One region of the Clostridium sp. CM041 genome, then DNA from elsewhere that is predicted to be linked to it. Evidence: riboswitches for the same ligand, from Rfam matches in the RefSeq annotation. Region 1 holds a riboswitch; the other holds the start of a gene.
The links. A riboswitch is a leader RNA that binds a small molecule or an ion and turns the genes downstream of it on or off. The one in region 1 is predicted to bind lysine.

Region 1 (9,117 bases):
GATGTGGTCTTCATTAATATGGCTCTTCATCATGTGAGCGATGCTAAAAAGGCTATTGAAGAGATGCACAGAATAATTAAAAAAGGTGGGACTTTAATAATATCGGATGTAGAAGAGCATAATGGGCAGTGGGCAAGGACTGAAATGTTTGATGAATGGCTTGGTTTTTCAAATAATCAGATGGAAGAGTGGTTAACTGGCGCAGGGTTTAATGCAGGGTTTAATATAGTAAACATTGAGAATACAGATTTAAGATGCAAAGGTTATTCTAGCAAAGGCGAATATACTGAAACTGGCATTTTCATTGCAGTAGCAAATAAGGAGGTAAGGGTAAATGATTAAAGTTGAAAGTTTCTCATTAGATCACACAAAGGTTGTGGCACCTTTTGTACGAAAATGTGAGGTAAAGATAGGCGAAAAGGGTGATAAAGTAACAAAGTTTGACTTAAGGTTTATGCAACCAAACAAGGAGTTTATGAATATATCAGCTATCCATACTTTAGAGCATTTGCTTGCTGGATATATGAGAGAAGTAATGGACGGAATTATAGACATTTCACCTATGGGATGTAGAACAGGTTTTTACATGATCGTATGGAATGATGTCAGTGTAGATAGGGTTATAAAAGCCCTAAATTATGGATTAAAAAAGGTAATAGAAACAGAGGAAATCCCGGCAGCCAATGAAGTTCAATGTGGAAATTATAGAGATCATTCCTTAGATGGTGCAAAAGAATATGCAAAATTAGTCCTTAGTAGAGGTATTAGCAGTGAGATATATAAATAGTATATTAAATATTATAGGAAATACACCACTTATTAAGCTAAATAATTTGGGTGTAAAAGAAGGTGTAAATACCTTCGCAAAACTGCAGCTATCAATTAAGGATACAATGTAAAGAGGGGCTATTTGTAGGCAGTTCTTTAGGGACTGCCATAGTATCTGCAATAAAACTTGGAGAAACCATTGAAGGTGGGAACATTGTTGCAATACTGCCTGAGAGGGGAGATAGACATTTTAGTAAGAACATCTGTAATTAATGCTTGTACTTATAAACATACTGTGATAATATAATAACTAATTTAATAAGTAAACTACCTAGGGTAGAGGTGCTGTATCTAAGAGTACTTGTTCGGAGCTGACAGGCTAAGATGAATAAGAAAAGGAGCTATGGCCGAAGAAAATGTATTTGGTGAAATTATTTTCTGAGATTGCATATAATATATGTAAAATTGTCACTGATTTTTCAGTGGTGAGCTACAAGGTACACGAAGTTTGTATAAAAACATGTATTTTATGCAGCAAAGGTGTTCCTTTGCTGTATTTATTTTTTTTGGAAGCAATATATAAAGTTCTAAATTTCACCGAAGGTGATAATAGCACCGAAGGTGATAAATAATAGGAGTGATTTAATTATGGCAGTAGTTGTTCAAAAATATGGAGGTTCATCTGTAGGAACTACAGAGAAAATTAAAGGAATTGCACAAAGTATAGTAAAGAGGAAAAATGAAGATACAGATTTAGTTATAGTAGTATCTGCTATGGGGGACACTACAGATGATTTATTATCTCTATCAAAAGGTATAGGAGAAAAACCAGATAAGAGAGAATTGGATGTTCTATTATCAACAGGTGAAATAATTTCAAGTGCACTACTCGCCATGGCAATTAAGGGACTTGGATATGATGCCATAAGTTATACTGCATACCAAATTGGGATTAAGACTAGTGGACAATATGGTAAAGCGTTAATTGAAGATATACACGGTGGCAGGATTAAAAAAAGCTTAAAAGAAGGCAAAATCGTAATAGTTGCTGGATTCCAAGGAATAAATGGGGAAGGTGATATTACAACACTCGGCAGAGGTGGATCTGATACTACTGCAGTTGCTTTAGCTGTGAAGCTTAATGGCAGATGTGAAATATATACGGACGTTTCTGGAATATATAGTGTAGATCCTAGAGCATACAGCGCAGCTAAAAAATTAGATGAAATAGAATATGAGGAGATGCTCGAGCTAGCAAGTTTGGGAGCTCAAATAATGCATTCAAGGTCTATAGAACTTGCTCAAAAATATAGCATACCTATATATGTAGGGCTTAGTAATAGTGATATTAAAGGAACTGTAATTAAGGAGGTAAAAAATATGAATATGGAAAATAAGCCAGTAACAGGAATAGCAACTAGTGATGAGGATGTTGCAGTAACACTTCAGCGTATACCTAAAGATGTGAATATATTGTCTACTATATTTGAAGCTATAGGAAGTAAAGGAATCAATATAGATATGATAAGTCAAACATCACCTATAGATGGAAAGGTAAGTGTATCATTTACTATACCTAAAGAAGGCTTAAAGGATAGTTTAGAAATTATAGATAACTTAATAGCAGATAATAAAGTTATAGTTGATGAAGAGATAACTAAATTTTCAGTGGTGGGGCTAGGCATGAAGACAACCTCTGGAGTAGCGGCTAGAATGTTTAGAGTTTTTAACAAAAACAATATTGAAATTAAAATGATTACTACATCAGAAATAAGAATTACTTGTGCTATTAAAACTGGAGATAAATTAAAGGCTATAAAGGTTGTTGCAGAGGAATTTAATCTATAAATATAACATGTTAGACGATAGTTAAGTATTAAACATAATTTACCTAAAGGCTCTTTAAAGTACGACCCTGATAATAATTTTTAAGAGAAGCCATTTTGGACTTCTCTTAAAAATTGTAATATTTTATAAATATTATCTGATTGGAAAGATTATTTATTCTTTTTTTTAGAACCCTAAGTTTCACTCCATATTGATATTAATGCACCTAGAATGAGAGCTCTATCTACAATAATCATTAATTTGAGATTCGCATATATCAATCACCTTTTCATCCTTATATTTCCTATACCACTCTACAGTCTTTTCTATTGTCTCATCTATGCCCCACCTAGGCTTAAAATTTAAACAGAATCTAGCCTTGCTAATGTCAAGACTTAGTAAGCTTGCTTCATGGAATGAATCTCCCTTAAGGATTAAAGGTTTCCAGCTTCCATTGCCCCACTCTTTGACAAGTCTTCTGACAACCTCCTGAACCGTAATGACATTTTGAGCTTCAGGTCCGAAGTTCCAAGCTCCAGAAAACTCCACATCTTTTTTTAATATTTTTGTTCCTAAAAGTAAATATCCGTATAATGGTTCAAGGACATGCTGCCAGGGTCTTACAGCACCTGGATTCCTAAGCAAAATCTCTTCATCATTTTCTAGTGCCCTGATGCAGTCTGGTATAATTCTATCGATGGCCCAATCTCCACCTCCAATTACATTACCTGCCCGTGCTGTTACAATTATTTTTTCATGATTTTTATACTCAGCTGTATTAAAAAAAGAATTTCTATATGAGGAAACCAAAAGTTCAACGCAACCCTTACTAGAACTGTACGGATCATAACCACCCATGGGATCTATTTCCCTGTAGCTGTACATCCATTCATTATTTTCGTAACATTTATCACTAGTGATAATAACTAAAGCTTTTGTTTCTTTACTGGCCCTCACCGCTTCCAATACATTTACAGTGCCCATAAAATTCACCTCATAGGTCTCTTTAGGGTTTTCATAGGAGTACCTAACGAGTGGTTGTGCTGCAAGATGAAAAACTATCTCTGGTTCATAGGTCATAAAAACTTCATTAAGATGTTTGCTATCTCTTATATCTCCTCTTATATCAACAATATCATTGCTAATTTCAGATAAAACGAAATTGCTTTTGACACTGACGGGATCTAGTGCATAACCAATAACATTTGCTCCTAATTTTTTTAACCAAATAGCTAGCCATGATCCTTTAAAACCTGTATGACCAGTTATTAAAACATTTTTATTTTTATAATTATTTTCAAGGTCTTTTAACATTTTTTTCACATCCTATGGTAAATGCTTAATCCACATATCTTTATTTTCTTCATACCACCTTATTGTTTTAACAATTCCATCCTCAAGGCTTATTCTAGGGCTCCAGCCTAATTCAGTATGGATCTTACTTATATCCGCACCAGGTGACCACATTTCATTTTTTCTGTATTTTATTGTCCCATATAAGGGGACCCTATCTGTTTTAATATTTTTAAATATAAGATCTATATAGTATTTTAAAGGGAAAAGACTTCCATTTGCTATATTGAAAATATTGCTCTTTAAATTGCTTTTAGCAGACATAACCAATCCGTCAATTATGTTTTCAATGTAGCAGTAATCACGTAATTGTTCACCAGATGTTAGTCTTACCTCCTTATCTTCCAGTATTGACAGTATTATATGACAAAAAATCTTATGTCTCTCTTCTCCCTCCCCAAAAATACCAAAGGGCCTTAAGGTTATAATATCTATATTATTTTCTCTGGCAATCTGATGAGCGATTATAGTTGCACTAGCTTTAGAACTTCCATAGATGCTCACAGGTTCTGGATACATATCTTCCTTCATAAGATCTTTCCTATCTCCATATTCAGCACAGCTACCCATATTAATGAATTTTTTGCAGTCGGTGTCCTTCAATGAATTTAAAATATTAATCATTCCTAAAATATTAATGTTTGCAGCTTTAATATATTCTTTTTGTGCTGAGTTTACGCCATAAGCTGCTAAATGAAATACTATTTCAGGGCATATATCCTTGATGCAAATTTCAATTTTTTTACTGTCAGTTATATCAATCTCATAGATTGATATATTTTTTAACTGCTCTTCCAGTCTCCAGGTTTGGCTGCTCTGTCTTCCTATAATAGATACCTCTGCGCCTTCATTCAATAACCTCTTAACTAGGTGAGAGCCTATAAATCCAAATCCACCAGTTACCAATATCCTCTTACCGGTAAGACTAACCTCTTCCATATACTATACCTCCAGGTTGAAAGGTTTACATTTACGATTGAAATCTATACAGGTTCTTAGCGTTAGTGACCTCTTCTTTACTAAATAATTCTTTAAGATCCACAAGGCCTGATGACTTTAATATTTCCATTGATTTGCATAAAGCATCTAAATATGGAATATATATATAATCAATTATTTCTTTGCTAAAAATCAAAGGATCTAGCTTCCATAAGTCAAAGACAGATTCATCAAATATTTTCATACTGCCAAAGTGATAAACCATAAGTTCTCGATCATCAATTAAAACAGTATTATTATCCTTGTAAACTTTGTAATCATTGTTAATAATTAGATTCCATGGAGCTGCATCTATACCTAGGTCATCTAATATTTTTATGCTATAAAATAAATTTGGAACCTTATCTAGATATTTCTGATCTCCCCATCTCTCCATTATGATATCAGGTTTATCTGAGCACCACTCTATACATTTTTTCTTCCACCAATTTAAAATAGCTAGACTACTTTTCCTGTTTCTAAAACCTAAAAAGCCTGCCTGAAAATGTCCATGTACCTTTTCAAATTCCGGACAATCCCTCTGAGGACAAATTAGTGTATCATAATCCTTCCATTGCTTGAAGATCGCCATCGGATCAGAAAAAAAGAATATATCTGCATCACAATAAATAACTGAATCTATAGCATATTTATCTAAAATATAAAGGACCAACGGTGCTTTAAGCGACCAACAATATTCCTGCATATTTCTGGTTTCTTTAACATGAAGTAATTCCATATCCTCTACTTCGCTAACATTAATAATAATCGTATTTTCAAGCTTCAGATTACTTAATACAGAAAAAGAAATTTCATCCATACAGCAGATGAATAAATTAAAATTATCGATTTTATCCTTCAGCGAAGAATAAAGTGACATACTTTGCAATAAATATGCCTTACTAGTTATAGTACAAAAGCTATAAAAATCGTTATAGCGGGCCATGGCTAACGTCAGATCTGAGTATTTAAATAATGTCTGGGCTTCTTTAGAATCAGATTTATTAAATAAACCCTCTACTTTTTCATTAAGATTGTTTCTTATAACATTGATTGTATTCCTTAGACTTTCAATATATGGGATATAAATATTGGACTTAATTGCAGAACTTATTTCTAAATAATTAAAAGTCCATAAGTCATAGTCATTTTCGTTAAATATTGAAAGACATGCAAAGTGATATGCTATTAACTTATCACCTTCAATAAAGACTTCATTATCCTTTGAGGTAATATTGAAATTATTATTATAAATTGTATTCCATGGTGCAGCATCTATTCCAAGATTTCTTGAAATTTTTACATTTGAAAACATTTCTGTGATTTTATCAAGATATTTCTGATCTCCCCATCGTCCCGTTTCAGAGTCAGGTTCCCCGGAACACCATTCAATGCATTTTTGATTCCACCAATTAAGACAATTCAATCCTTGTATATCCTTTTTAAAACCTATGAATCCTGCTTGAAATTTTCCATATATTTTGTGAACCCATTCAAGATCCCTTTGGGGACATAAAAACACTGAAGCTTCACCCCATTCATCAAATACCATCTGTGGATCTGAGAAGAAAAATATATCACTGTCACAGTATATTATTGAGTTTACGCTGTAATTCATAAGCACGTAGCGAATAACAGCTGCTTTCAATGTCCAGCAATATTCATTTGTTTTTCTCGTGTTTTTTACAGCGAGCAGTTGCTGGTCCTCTACTGTATTCAAATGAATAAGAGAAGCATTTTTGAGATTCATCTTTGAAAGGGTTGAATAGATAATATCATCAATACAGCAAATCCATAGATGAAAATTTTCACTATTCCTCTCAAGTGAATAGTAAAAAGTTAAGGTCTTTATTAAATAATCCTTGCTAACTATTGTACAAAAGGAACATTTTTGTTTGTATTCTTCTGTATCTGATTCTCTATAGTCTTCAATATCTTCTTCTTTATTTTCTTCTTCATATTCTTCTTTATATTTTTTACTATCTTTGTCTTTGCTTTTTTCATCCTTTTTATTATCTTTTTTTATATCATGATTTTCATTTTCATGTTTATTAAACCGAGATTTACCCTTAGAAAAAAATGCATAAATTGCGTCCATATCCTCCTTATTTATTTTACTCACTTCCATGTCTCATTTGCATAAATTAGATCTTTATTAGTATCAATTGCTGTCCAATAACCTTTGAAACTATAAACCGCCAATTCGCCACTTTCTACAAGGTTTCTCAATGGACCCTGTTCAAAAATGCATTTATCGTCATCTTCTATATAATTAAAAACTTTTTTATTCATTACAAAAAAACCTCCGTTTATTATGCCATCCAATTTTGATTTTTCGTCAAAGGTTGTTGCAATACCATCCTTTTCAGTTAGAATTCCATATTGGCTCTTTCTTTCTACTCCAGTAACTGTTACCGCTTGTCCTTTTTCATTATGGAACTTTAGTAAATTATTTATATTAATATCAGATAATCCATCACCATAGGTCAACATAAAAGTATCTTCATTAATGAATTTTTCAATTTTTTTAATTCTTCCACCAGTCATTGTATCAGTTCCTGTATCAACAAAAGTCACCTTCCAGTTAGCAGGCTTATTAAAAAAAGAAATATTATTACTGCCTAGTTCTTTGGTGAAATCAGAGTTTTTCCACTCATAATTCCAAAAATATTCTTTTATTTTATCACCACCAAAACCTAATGGAAGAATAAAGTCATTAAAGCCATAGCTTGAATAAATATTCATAATATGCCATATAATTGGTTTCCCAGAAACTAAAGCTAATGTTTTCGGAATAGTTTCTGTAGATGACCCTAATCTGGTCCCTTTACCTCCACATAATATAACTACTTTCATATTTACCGCTCCTCATTTTTATCACTTCTTCAATATCTCCGAAGTATTGAATATTTCAAGCGAAAATCACTCCTTGATCTAATAATAGTTGCATAAGTAAACTACATCTTCATCATCTAAACGCTTATCTTTATATTACTAATAACTCGATATTTGAAATTATAATATATTTTGTACTATGTTATTCATTAGGATTTAAGTTGTTACAATATATTTAGTACTACTTAATCCGTCACATATATATTTATAAAGTTTGTTAAATAGATGGTTGATTTAAAAGTAGTTAATATTTAAAGCACTAGATAATAATTGCATTGAGCAAATTTCATGTAGTCTAATACTGGTAACTATTATTTCTATTTTTCACCGGGTAGTAGTATAAGTATTCTTCCATTAACACTAAAAGTTCCTCTGGTAGCTAATAACTCACAACTAGCAAATTATATCGGAAATGAAATTCCAAATATTAATGTGGGGATCTTATGGATGCTCTCATATAAAAAATAAGACTTAAAATGGAAAATCCATTTTAAGTCTTAATACTGTTATTAAAATTTAGTTTTTCAGTGGGCACCATTACGATGTTCTTTTTTATATATATTTTTTATTTTCTTGGATTTTCAAAACTTGGTGCTGTTGGATTAGGTGCATCAAAATATTTACCTGGCGTTGATAAATCGAAGTACAATCTAGAATCTTCAGTTATACCAAAGTCCTTGTTAGAACCCGTATCCTTTACTTTATTTAGTGCTTCTCTAAATAAAGCATTATGGGCCTCTTCACGATTTAACAAAAAATCTATTGTTTCTCTTACAAATTTATCATTTATTTGACGATACAAGTATTCATATACAACTTTTGCTCTCTGCTCAGAAGCTATGTTTGAAAGTAGGTCTGCAACTAGATCTCCAGTAACGGTTACATAATCTGCAGTCCATGGGACACCAGATGAATTTACTAAAACTGGTGCTAAACCACATTGAACTTGAGTTTGAATTTCTCCAGCTTCAACTTTCTCATAATTTACATCATGTCCGTTTAATAAGTTTATAGTTTCTGCCACCATCTCCATATGACTTAGCTCTTCCGAACCTATATCAAGAAATAAATCTTTAATGGTTTGATCTTTTACCCTAAAACTTTGAGATAAGTATTGCATAGCTGCCTTTAATTCTCCATTACCTCCTCCTATTTGCTCCTGCATTAATACAGCATATTGAGGATTAGGTTTTTCTACTTTTACTTCTCTTAATAGTTGTTTCTCGTGTTTAAACATTTTAACCTCCAAGTTTACGCTCAATTCTTGTTTTGGAACGGTTTTATTTACTAGCCTTA
Region 2 (9,117 bases), 1.0 Mb from region 1:
TCCTTATTTTCTTCTCCTTTTGCTGGAGAAGCTCCCATTCCAACCATTCCATTTTCTGATTGGAGAGTAACATGTACGCCTTCTGGAATATAATTCGTAACTAATGTTGGAAGCCCTATGCCCAAATTAACAAGTTGTCCATCTTTTAATTCTTTACCAATTCTTTTTGCAATAATTTGTTTTGCAATCTTGCTATCTGTAATCATATTAGTTAGCCTCCCCTATAATATAATCAACCAATACACATGGAGTCACAATATTATTTGGATCTAAATCTCCAATTTTAACAATTTTTTCAGCTTCTACTATTACAGTTTCTGCAGCAGTAGCTATAATTGGATTAAAGTTTTTTGTTGTTCCATAATAAACTGCATTTCCAATTTCATCTACGACGCTTGCATAAACAAGTGCTAAATCTGCTTTAATTGGAAGCTCTAATAGATATTCTTTTCCTTCTATTGTAAGTTTTTGTTTTCCTTCTTCTATCATAGTACCAACTCCTGTAGGGGTAAGCACTCCACCAAGCCCAGCTCCCGCTGCTCTTATTCTTTCAATTAGTGTTCCTTGTGGCACAAGTTCTACTTCCATTTTTCCTTCTGTCATAAGTCTTCCCGTTTCAGCATTTGTTCCTATATGCGAAGCCACAACTTTTTTAACTTGACCGTTTACTACAAGTCTTCCTATTCCCCTATCTACATAGCTTGTATCATTTGCTATTATAGTTAAGTTTTTTACATTTGTTTCTATTAATAGATCTATCATCTTTTCAGGTGTTCCACAGGCTAAAAATCCACCTATCATTATTGACATTCCATCTTTGAGTAATGGCCTAACTTGTTCTAAAGATACAACCTTATTCATTTATTTTACCTCCTCTTATTTATCTTGAAGATATAACAATTATCAGTTTTATATTTTGTTTAAACCCAATATCTCTCTTGCTTCTTGTGGAGTGGCAATTTCTCTGTTAAGTTCTTTCGCAAGTCTAACTACTTTTTCTACTAATTCTCCATTTGATTTAGCTGGTATACCTTTTTCAATATACACATTATCTTCAAATCCAACTCTTACATGACCACCCATTACAATAGTCACAGCTGCCATTTGAAATTCAAATCTACCAATACCTGATACAGTGTAAGTACTTCCCTCTGGCACGCTTCCTGCCATAAATACTAAATCTCTTGGCGAAGCAGTTATCCCACCATTTACACCCATAACAAAGTTAAAATGCATTGGTGTTTTTATAAAACCTTTCTTTTGAAGTCTTATTGCCATGTCTACCATGCCCTTATCAAAAACTTCAATTTCTGGTTTTACACCCATTTCAATCATCTTTTTACCAAATTCTTTAATAGTGTTTTCAGTATTTACGAATACATCATCGCCACCAAAATTACAAGTACCTGCATCTAAGGTTGCCATTTCTGGTCCTAAATCAACTGGTTGTAATCTTTCTGCATTACTCATTCCCACAGCTCCGCCTGTTGATGGTTGAACAATTGCATCCGGACATCTTTCTTTAATAGCTTCAATACAAGCTCTAAATCTTTCCCTGTCTTGAGTAGGTGTTCCATCATCTTTCCTTACGTGTAAATGAATGATGCTAGCTCCTGCTTTATAAGCTTTTTCCGCTTCTATTGCCACTTCCTCAACAGTATAGGGTACATTTGGATTATGTTCTTTTGTAACTTCCGCTCCAGATATAGCTGCAGTAATTATTAATTTTTCCATGTGCTACCTCCTTATAGTGCTTCGTGGTGCAAAAATAATTACTATCTACCATAATATTTATGATAAGTTATGTATATTATGATAATTTTGCACAAACTTATTTAGCAACTAAAATATTAACCACTAGGTGAAAAAGTTTACATTAATTCTCTTGCATATTATTTTCTTTGGTTTTCTTTTAGAACTACGCAAGTTCCGCTTGCCTTACAAACTATTATTGGTTCTTCTAATACATCACAAGCTGAATCATTTATATCTGGTCTTGGTACTATAACTTTTCTTGCTTCGAAAATCATTTTTCTTGATGAATTCCCTACCTTCACTATTTCTCCAACAGCTTCTATATAGTCACCTGCATAAACTGGTGCTAAAAATTCTACAGCATCGTATGCTTTGAATAATCCTTCATCACCATCGTTCATAATTAAAAGTTCTGTAGCTACATCCCCAAATAATTGAAGCATTCTTGCTCCATCTACTAAATTTCCACCGTAATGTGCATCATGTGCACTCATTCTTAACCTTATTAAAGACTTCATTTTATTTTCCTCCTCGTTTATTGTAGTTATACATTTTGTAATTTTAGGAATTTTGTAAAAAACAACAAATCTGTGTTGTGTATCTTTTAGAAAATGCCTTATGTTAATTTATTTTGAAATAAAAAAAGGCACTGATTTTTCAGCGCCTTAATTAACCAAAGTACTAGGTCTATTAATGCAATGAAAAAACATCTTTTCATTACATAAATAGCTCTCCATAAGAACTCTTATGGCAGTGATAGAAATACTACTTTCTATCCCCAAGAATAAATTGAAGAACCAAAATATTCTTTCGGCAAACAAATACTTCATTTTTGACATTGGATGTTCATATCCTTATCATTCAAAAATTACCTCTTTATCTGCACCTCTATTTATGTGAAACTATTAAATTTTATTTTTAACTTCTTTAACTCTTACTTAATTATAATACGTAAACGTTTCAAATGCAATATTTTTTTAAAAAAATACTGCTTTAGTAAAAAATCTTTTTTCTTAGTTATTATTTTCCTTTTGCTTTATTTACTTCCACTATCTTGCTTACTATATGGTCATATCCATTTTCAGAATGCGGAATCATGCAATTTGAGCAATCTTTAACACCATTTACGAATTTTCCATTTCCACCACATTTCTCTAGAAAATATAGTGGACAATAGCAAAATAAACAATTAAATTTTTCATTATCTTTAACCTCATGGCATGGGAAATATTCACAATCTTTATTTCTAAAAAATTTATAATTATAATTCATTTTTAACCCTCTTTTAATATCTAGTTTAGTTCCGAATTCTAAAAAATTATCACATTATATATATCTATATCTTCTAATATTGTTTGTTCTAAAATAGATTCTTCAGGGAATTGCTTATTCAAAATTTGTTTAAACTTTTTAAGTTGCCCCGCAGAAAGTTCTGTTTGCTTTGGTAAATTATTTTTTTCCTTAATTATATTGCCTGCTTCTAATTTATATATAAATTTGTCCCCTATAATATTTATAATATTTTTATCATCAAATTTTAAATCTCCAGTTATGTCACTATTTATACTTGTCTTGTTTAAATCACTTATAGATTTTCCATCATTATTAATTTTAGCTACATTAATATAAGCACTTACTTCACCATTCGAATTCTTTGAATCTGAATTCCAACTTCTAAAGGCGATCATTTTACCATCTTTAGATATCACTCCATCATATATTTCCTCCTTATCATCTATACTTTCAAAAATTTTATTATCATTAATATACAAATTGGCTCTAGGTTTTGGAAATATATGAGGTGTAACGCTATAAAGAATGCTTTTTTTATTAATAATAATATCTCTTATGGTACCAACGCATGATATTAACTCCAATTTGTTTTTTATGTTATATATTGCATAGCCTGAAGCTGACGGATTAATATGACCCGTAATCAAAATATTTTCATTATCTATCCACTTTAGTTCAATAATTTGTTGAACGTCTTTATTATTTATATCAATCTCTGTTGATTTTTCAGTTTTAATATCATAAACAATTATGTGAGCCGGATTTATTTCTTTTTCTTCATTAAAAGACCTAAATACTATTTTGGTTCTATCTGGAGAAAGTTGTAATAATTCTTTTGAATTTGAATTATCTCCTAAAGATTTAATCTGTTCATTTATTTCATCATAAAGATAAACGTTATTGTCCTTCTCAAATGCTATCCTTGTTAGCTTAGCATTCTTTGCATTTTGATCCTTACTTTTAATTTCAGTTTCTTTACTAGATATAGTCTCTATATTTTTGTTGATTTTATTTAAATAAGCCCTCAGTGTCAATATACTTAGAGATAAACACATCGCTACAATGAGTAACTTTAATTTTTTTTTCGTTATTTTTTTATGTCCAGTCATAATTTTGCTCCTCGTTTAAATTCATAACAATTAATATTTTAAATCATTGAAACATAGATTATTATACTCCACTTATATTAGTGTATCAACTGGAATTTTTTAATGTTTTACACTGTTATTTATATGTTTACAATTTAAAAATATACAACATTTATTTTATCTTTAAGTTATGATTTTTTTATAAATATTAACATTGGTTTATCCGTACAAAAGTAATAAAAGGCATTAGTTTAAATTTAAACTAATACCTTTTATTACTTTTAAAATGACTTCCGCATTTATTATAGATACTTTCCATAAATTCTACCTAAACAGGTATCTATCTTCATTTTTAAATTTATTATTATTTTTTTACTTGATCATTGCTGCTAAACAAGTTCTTTGCCCATGCTAAAAATCCCTTCTTTTCTTGTTTTATCTCTACAACCTTTTTATCTTCCTTAGTTGTCACAGTCTTTACCTTTATCCCATCAGTTTTCATAACAAATTTAACTTTACCATCCATCTTATCACCTACACCTGAAAATGTACCATAATTATTAGATATTTTTACAAGTTCATCTTTCACATCAATAACATCTCGCACATCTCCCATTTTGCTGTCAATTTCGCCACTTATCTTTTGAATGCCCTCTTTATCGAATTTTTTCATATTTTCATCTAATTCTTTATTGCCATTTGCTAATTTATTGGCACCTTCTTTTAATTTTCCTGATCCTACAGAAAGTTCACCCACCGCTGAATTTAGTCTACTCGATCCTTCTGTTAATGGTTTTATCCCCTCATTGTTTAATTTTGTTAAACCATCTGCCACGCTTTGAGATCCTACCACTAATTTATTAGTACTTTCTCCCATAACTTTTGTTCCTGCACTTAAGTCTTCTGCTGCATTATTTAACTTATTCGCTCCACCTTCGAGTCCCTGACTACCAGTTTTAAGCTTTCCTGCAGCTGCTCCTAATTGTTCTGTCCCTTGCGCAAGTCCTCCTGCTCCATTAGCTAATTCACCAGTTTTATCTGATATTTGTTTTGTTGCCTTAGCTAATTCTTTTGACCCTGACGCTGCATTCTTTTGTCCTTCTTGAAGCTGACTCATACCTGTATCTACCTGCTGTGAACCAGTTTTGATTTTTTCTATGCCTTCTTCAAGTTCATTTAATCCTTGTAACAATTCATTGCCGCCATCCTTTAAAGCTATAAGACCCCCTTTTTCATTTTCTAATCCACCATTTAAGTTTCCTGCTACTTCACCTGTACCAGGGATTTCCCCAAGGAACCCAATAAGTCCCTGTAATTTTTCAATTCCTAATATTAAAGAATCAGTAGCTTTTATCTCTGACATTTTACCTTTTTTTAGTTTATCTATACCTTCTAAGCTTTGCTCTACTCCATTTGTTACTTTTTTTTGACCTTGCTGTAGATCCCCTGTAGAATTCACCATTGTATCTAGTCCCTCACTTAGTGATTCCATTTTAGTCGACACTGTATTAGTCCCTTCAGCTAACTTATTAGCTCCATCTGAAAGCCCTTTAGAACCTGCAACTAATTTGTCTGTTCCATATGCTACCTTACCTGCTCCATCAGCAAATGCTTTCGAATTTGCAGCAAATTCTACTGTACCTGATCCAAATTGCTGTGCTCCACTACCGAGTTTTCTAGTTCCTGCCTCAAATTCTTTTAATCCACCTGCCACCTTCTGAGCACCACTTTGTGCTGCACTTGTACCGTCGCCAATCTTTATCATACCAGTATTAAATCCTGAAACCCCAACGCCTAGCTTAGTTACTCCACCATTAAATAATGTCATATTATCAGCTAAAGCCTTTTGACCAAGGTCTAATTTGCCTGTTCCCTCAGCTAGCTTGGTACTAGCATCTTGTATGTTATTAATGCCTTTAGTTAAATCCCCTAAAGATGAGGCACTTTTAAACTCTTCCATATCAGGAAGTTCTGGAGTCCCTGTTATCATTATAGGACCCATTTCAAAGTTTTCTACCTGTGCAGTAATTTCTAAATTCTCTTTTAAGTCTAAAGTAGTCTTTTCTAAATCCAAGCTTTCCTTCATACCTGGAAGAGAAATGAAAGTGACTATTTGATTATTCCCATCATTAATCATTTTCCCACCGCTAATCTTAACATTTCTAAAATTATCTATTGGCAAATCTAGTACAGTTACAGTGCTAAATGGAGTATATATTTTTCTGTTTTTCCCTTTAATATTAACCATACGGCTTTCATTATTCTTATAATCAATTTTTATTTTCACTTCTCCACTTTTACCTGCCAAATCCTCTGGTTTAATTTCTTTTCCATTAAGCTTGTATTTAACATTTACATCAATAGGAAGTTTTTTATCAGTAGTACCTCTATAATAGACATCATTACCACTTATCTTCCAATTTAAACTCTCACCAATACCATTTGGTTTTTCTTCACCCTTTACATTTTTTATATCCTTTAATATAGATTTATCATGAATTTCAATATTTTTCTCGTTAGAGTGAAGCCAATCACTTACTATTTTTTCTTTAACCTCCCCTTGCTGATTTAACGTAACATAAACAGTCTCATCCTTTTGAATTAACTCAGTAGCATAAGTCATATTTGGAATAACTAATGCACCTATTAACACGATACTTAATAATCTTTTTGACATACATTTATTTTTCACGTTAATACATCTCCCCTATAGTTTTGCTTTCAAAAGTTTTTCTTAATTTTCTGATTGTGATTCTGATTTTAGTTCACTACTTGCTTGTGTTTTAGATTTAAAATTTCTACTCGTAATTATTATTAATTTTTCACTTACTAATAGTATAGATGGAAGAACAAAAAGGATAATTCCCATACTTATTACTGCTCCCCTTGCCATCATTGTGCATAGTGAACTTATCATTTCCATGTCAGAAATGATCGCTACCCCTGCAGTAGCTGCGAAAAAGGTTAATGCACTGGTTACAATAGATTTAGCAGAGCCCTTAACTGCGATTTCCATAGCCTTGTTTTTCTCGTATCCATTTCTCATTTCTTCTCTAAATCTTGTTGTCAGTAATATTGCATAGTCAACTGTAGCCCCCAACTGTATAGTTCCAATAACTATAGATGCTACAAATGGAATCACATTTCCCATATAACATGAAATTGCCATATTTATGAATATTGCGAGCTGTATAGCTAAGACCAGAATTACTGGCAAAGATACAGATGTAAACACTATAAGTATTATAGCGAATATTGCGCCAATAGATGCTATGCTAACATGTTTAAAGTCAACATCCGCTATTTCTGTCAAATCTTTAGTAAGAGGTCCTTCTCCTGAAACCATTGATTTCGGGTCATATTGTTTTGTAACTTTAATTACTTCATCTATCTGATCATTTTCTTCTTTTGTAGCTGCCTTATATTTAGAATTTGCCATTATTAGTTTATATCCGCCCTTTTGAACAATGGCTTTAATATCTTCTGGGATAAAGCTCTCTGGAATAAGTGGTCCTAAGTACTTATCTGAAGCAAGTACCTTGTCAATTCCATCTACCTTTTCTATTTTCTTTACCATTTCCTTAACTTTATCAGTTTCAAGCTTATCATTTATTACAATAAAGTGTGTCGAAGTCATATTGTAATCTTTCTTTAGTTTATTTGTTGCCACAATAGAATCCAAATTCTTTGGTAGCGATTCATCTAAGTTGTAATAAACCTTAGTGTGGTTATTTCCGTAAATAGCTGGTATAAATGCAAGTAAAAATACTATAGTTATTACTTTATAGTGTTTAGTAGCCAGTTTTGATGTTTTATCAAATTCAGGTAATATGGTTTTGTGACTAAATCTATGAATAGGTTTATCAAACACTAAAATTAATGCAGGCAATACTGTTACCGTAGTTATAACCCCAAGCAAAACGCCCTTTGCCATTACTAGCCCAATATCCTTACCTAATGCAAGTTGCATGGTACATAATGCTAAGAAACCTGCTATAGTTGTGAGTGAGCTTCCTGATATAGCGACCATGGTATTTGCAATAGCATCTCCCATTGCCCCTATATGATTATTTGGCATAAGTTCTCTTTCCTCATCGTATCTATGAAGTAAAAATATTGAATAATCCATAGTTACACCAAGTTGAAGTACTGCTGCTAATGCCTTTGTAACATAAGAAATTTGCCCTAAGAATATATTTGTTCCCATATTATATAATATGGCATACCCTATCCCTAACAAGAAAATAAATGGAATTATAACCGATTGCATTGTTAAAGATAAAACTACGACTGATAGTATTACTGCAATCATTACATAAAATGGTGTTTCTTTATCCGATAAATCTTTAGTATCCTTTACAATTGCCGATATACCACTTAAATAACATTGTTTATTTGTTACCTTCCTTATATTAGTTATACCATTTTGTGTGGCTTCTGAAGATGCTGATTCTTTAAATTTAATTATTAACATAGTAGAATTACCACTATAAAAAGAGCTTTTAATTTCATCTGGCAAAATCTCCTTAGGTATAGTAGTATCTAAAATATCATCAACCCAAATAATTTTTTCTACACCTTTAACCTTTGAAACCTTTTCTTTTATTTTTAAAACATCCTTGCCTTCCATATTATCAACAATAAGCATTGAAGTGGCTGCGTTTGAGAATGTTTTATCTAAAATATTTTGTCCCTTCATGGAATCAAGTTCTTGTGGTAGATAGGTAAGAAGATCATAATTTATTTTTGTATTTACCATTCCAATTACGGATGGAACCAGTAGCAATGTAGAAATAATTAAAATTATTATCCTGTTTTTAGCTATAAAATGTCCGAACTTTTTCAATTAGGTCATCCCTCTCTTAGAAAATTAATTTTGTAATATTTTCTTAATAGTTTTAAATAACACAGGTTTCATATTATCTATAGTATCTGGTTCCTCCAAAATAATTGAGCTATAGCAAACCGAACCTGTTAGTTC

Region 2: linked by a shared signal. The riboswitch ahead of kal (3-aminobutyryl-CoA ammonia lyase) and the one ahead of ACWJJT_RS14165 (aspartate kinase) in region 1 are both predicted to bind lysine.

What each region holds. Positions count from the first base shown of each region.
Region 1 is NZ_CM143648.1:3,004,965-3,014,081, forward strand. Features, by position in the region: gene ACWJJT_RS14145 (class I SAM-dependent methyltransferase) at 1-342, shown strand, start outside; gene ACWJJT_RS14150 (S-ribosylhomocysteine lyase) at 335-787, shown strand; gene ACWJJT_RS14155 (hypothetical protein) at 771-899, shown strand; partial or broken gene ACWJJT_RS14160 (cysteine synthase) at 898-1,041, shown strand; lysine riboswitch at 1,098-1,269, shown strand; gene ACWJJT_RS14165 (aspartate kinase) at 1,417-2,616, shown strand; gene rfbG (CDP-glucose 4,6-dehydratase) at 2,836-3,909, opposite strand; gene ACWJJT_RS14175 (NAD-dependent epimerase/dehydratase family protein) at 3,922-4,887, opposite strand; gene ACWJJT_RS14180 (glycosyl transferase) at 4,919-7,048, opposite strand; gene ACWJJT_RS14185 (sugar phosphate nucleotidyltransferase) at 7,045-7,782, opposite strand; gene ACWJJT_RS14190 (manganese catalase family protein) at 8,387-9,058, opposite strand; gene ACWJJT_RS14195 (spore coat protein) at 9,102-9,117, opposite strand, start outside.
Region 2 is NZ_CM143648.1:1,992,353-2,001,469, forward strand. Features, by position in the region: gene ACWJJT_RS09315 (3-oxoacid CoA-transferase subunit B) at 1-206, opposite strand, end outside; gene atoD (acetate CoA-transferase subunit alpha) at 208-861, opposite strand; gene kce (3-keto-5-aminohexanoate cleavage enzyme) at 910-1,734, opposite strand; gene kal (3-aminobutyryl-CoA ammonia lyase) at 1,893-2,273, opposite strand; lysine riboswitch at 2,474-2,654, opposite strand; gene ACWJJT_RS09335 (cysteine-rich small domain-containing protein) at 2,776-3,027, opposite strand; gene ACWJJT_RS09340 (hypothetical protein) at 3,066-4,157, opposite strand; gene ACWJJT_RS09345 (methyl-accepting chemotaxis protein) at 4,501-6,828, opposite strand; gene ACWJJT_RS09350 (efflux RND transporter permease subunit) at 6,871-8,982, opposite strand; gene ACWJJT_RS09355 (TetR/AcrR family transcriptional regulator) at 9,007-9,117, opposite strand, start outside.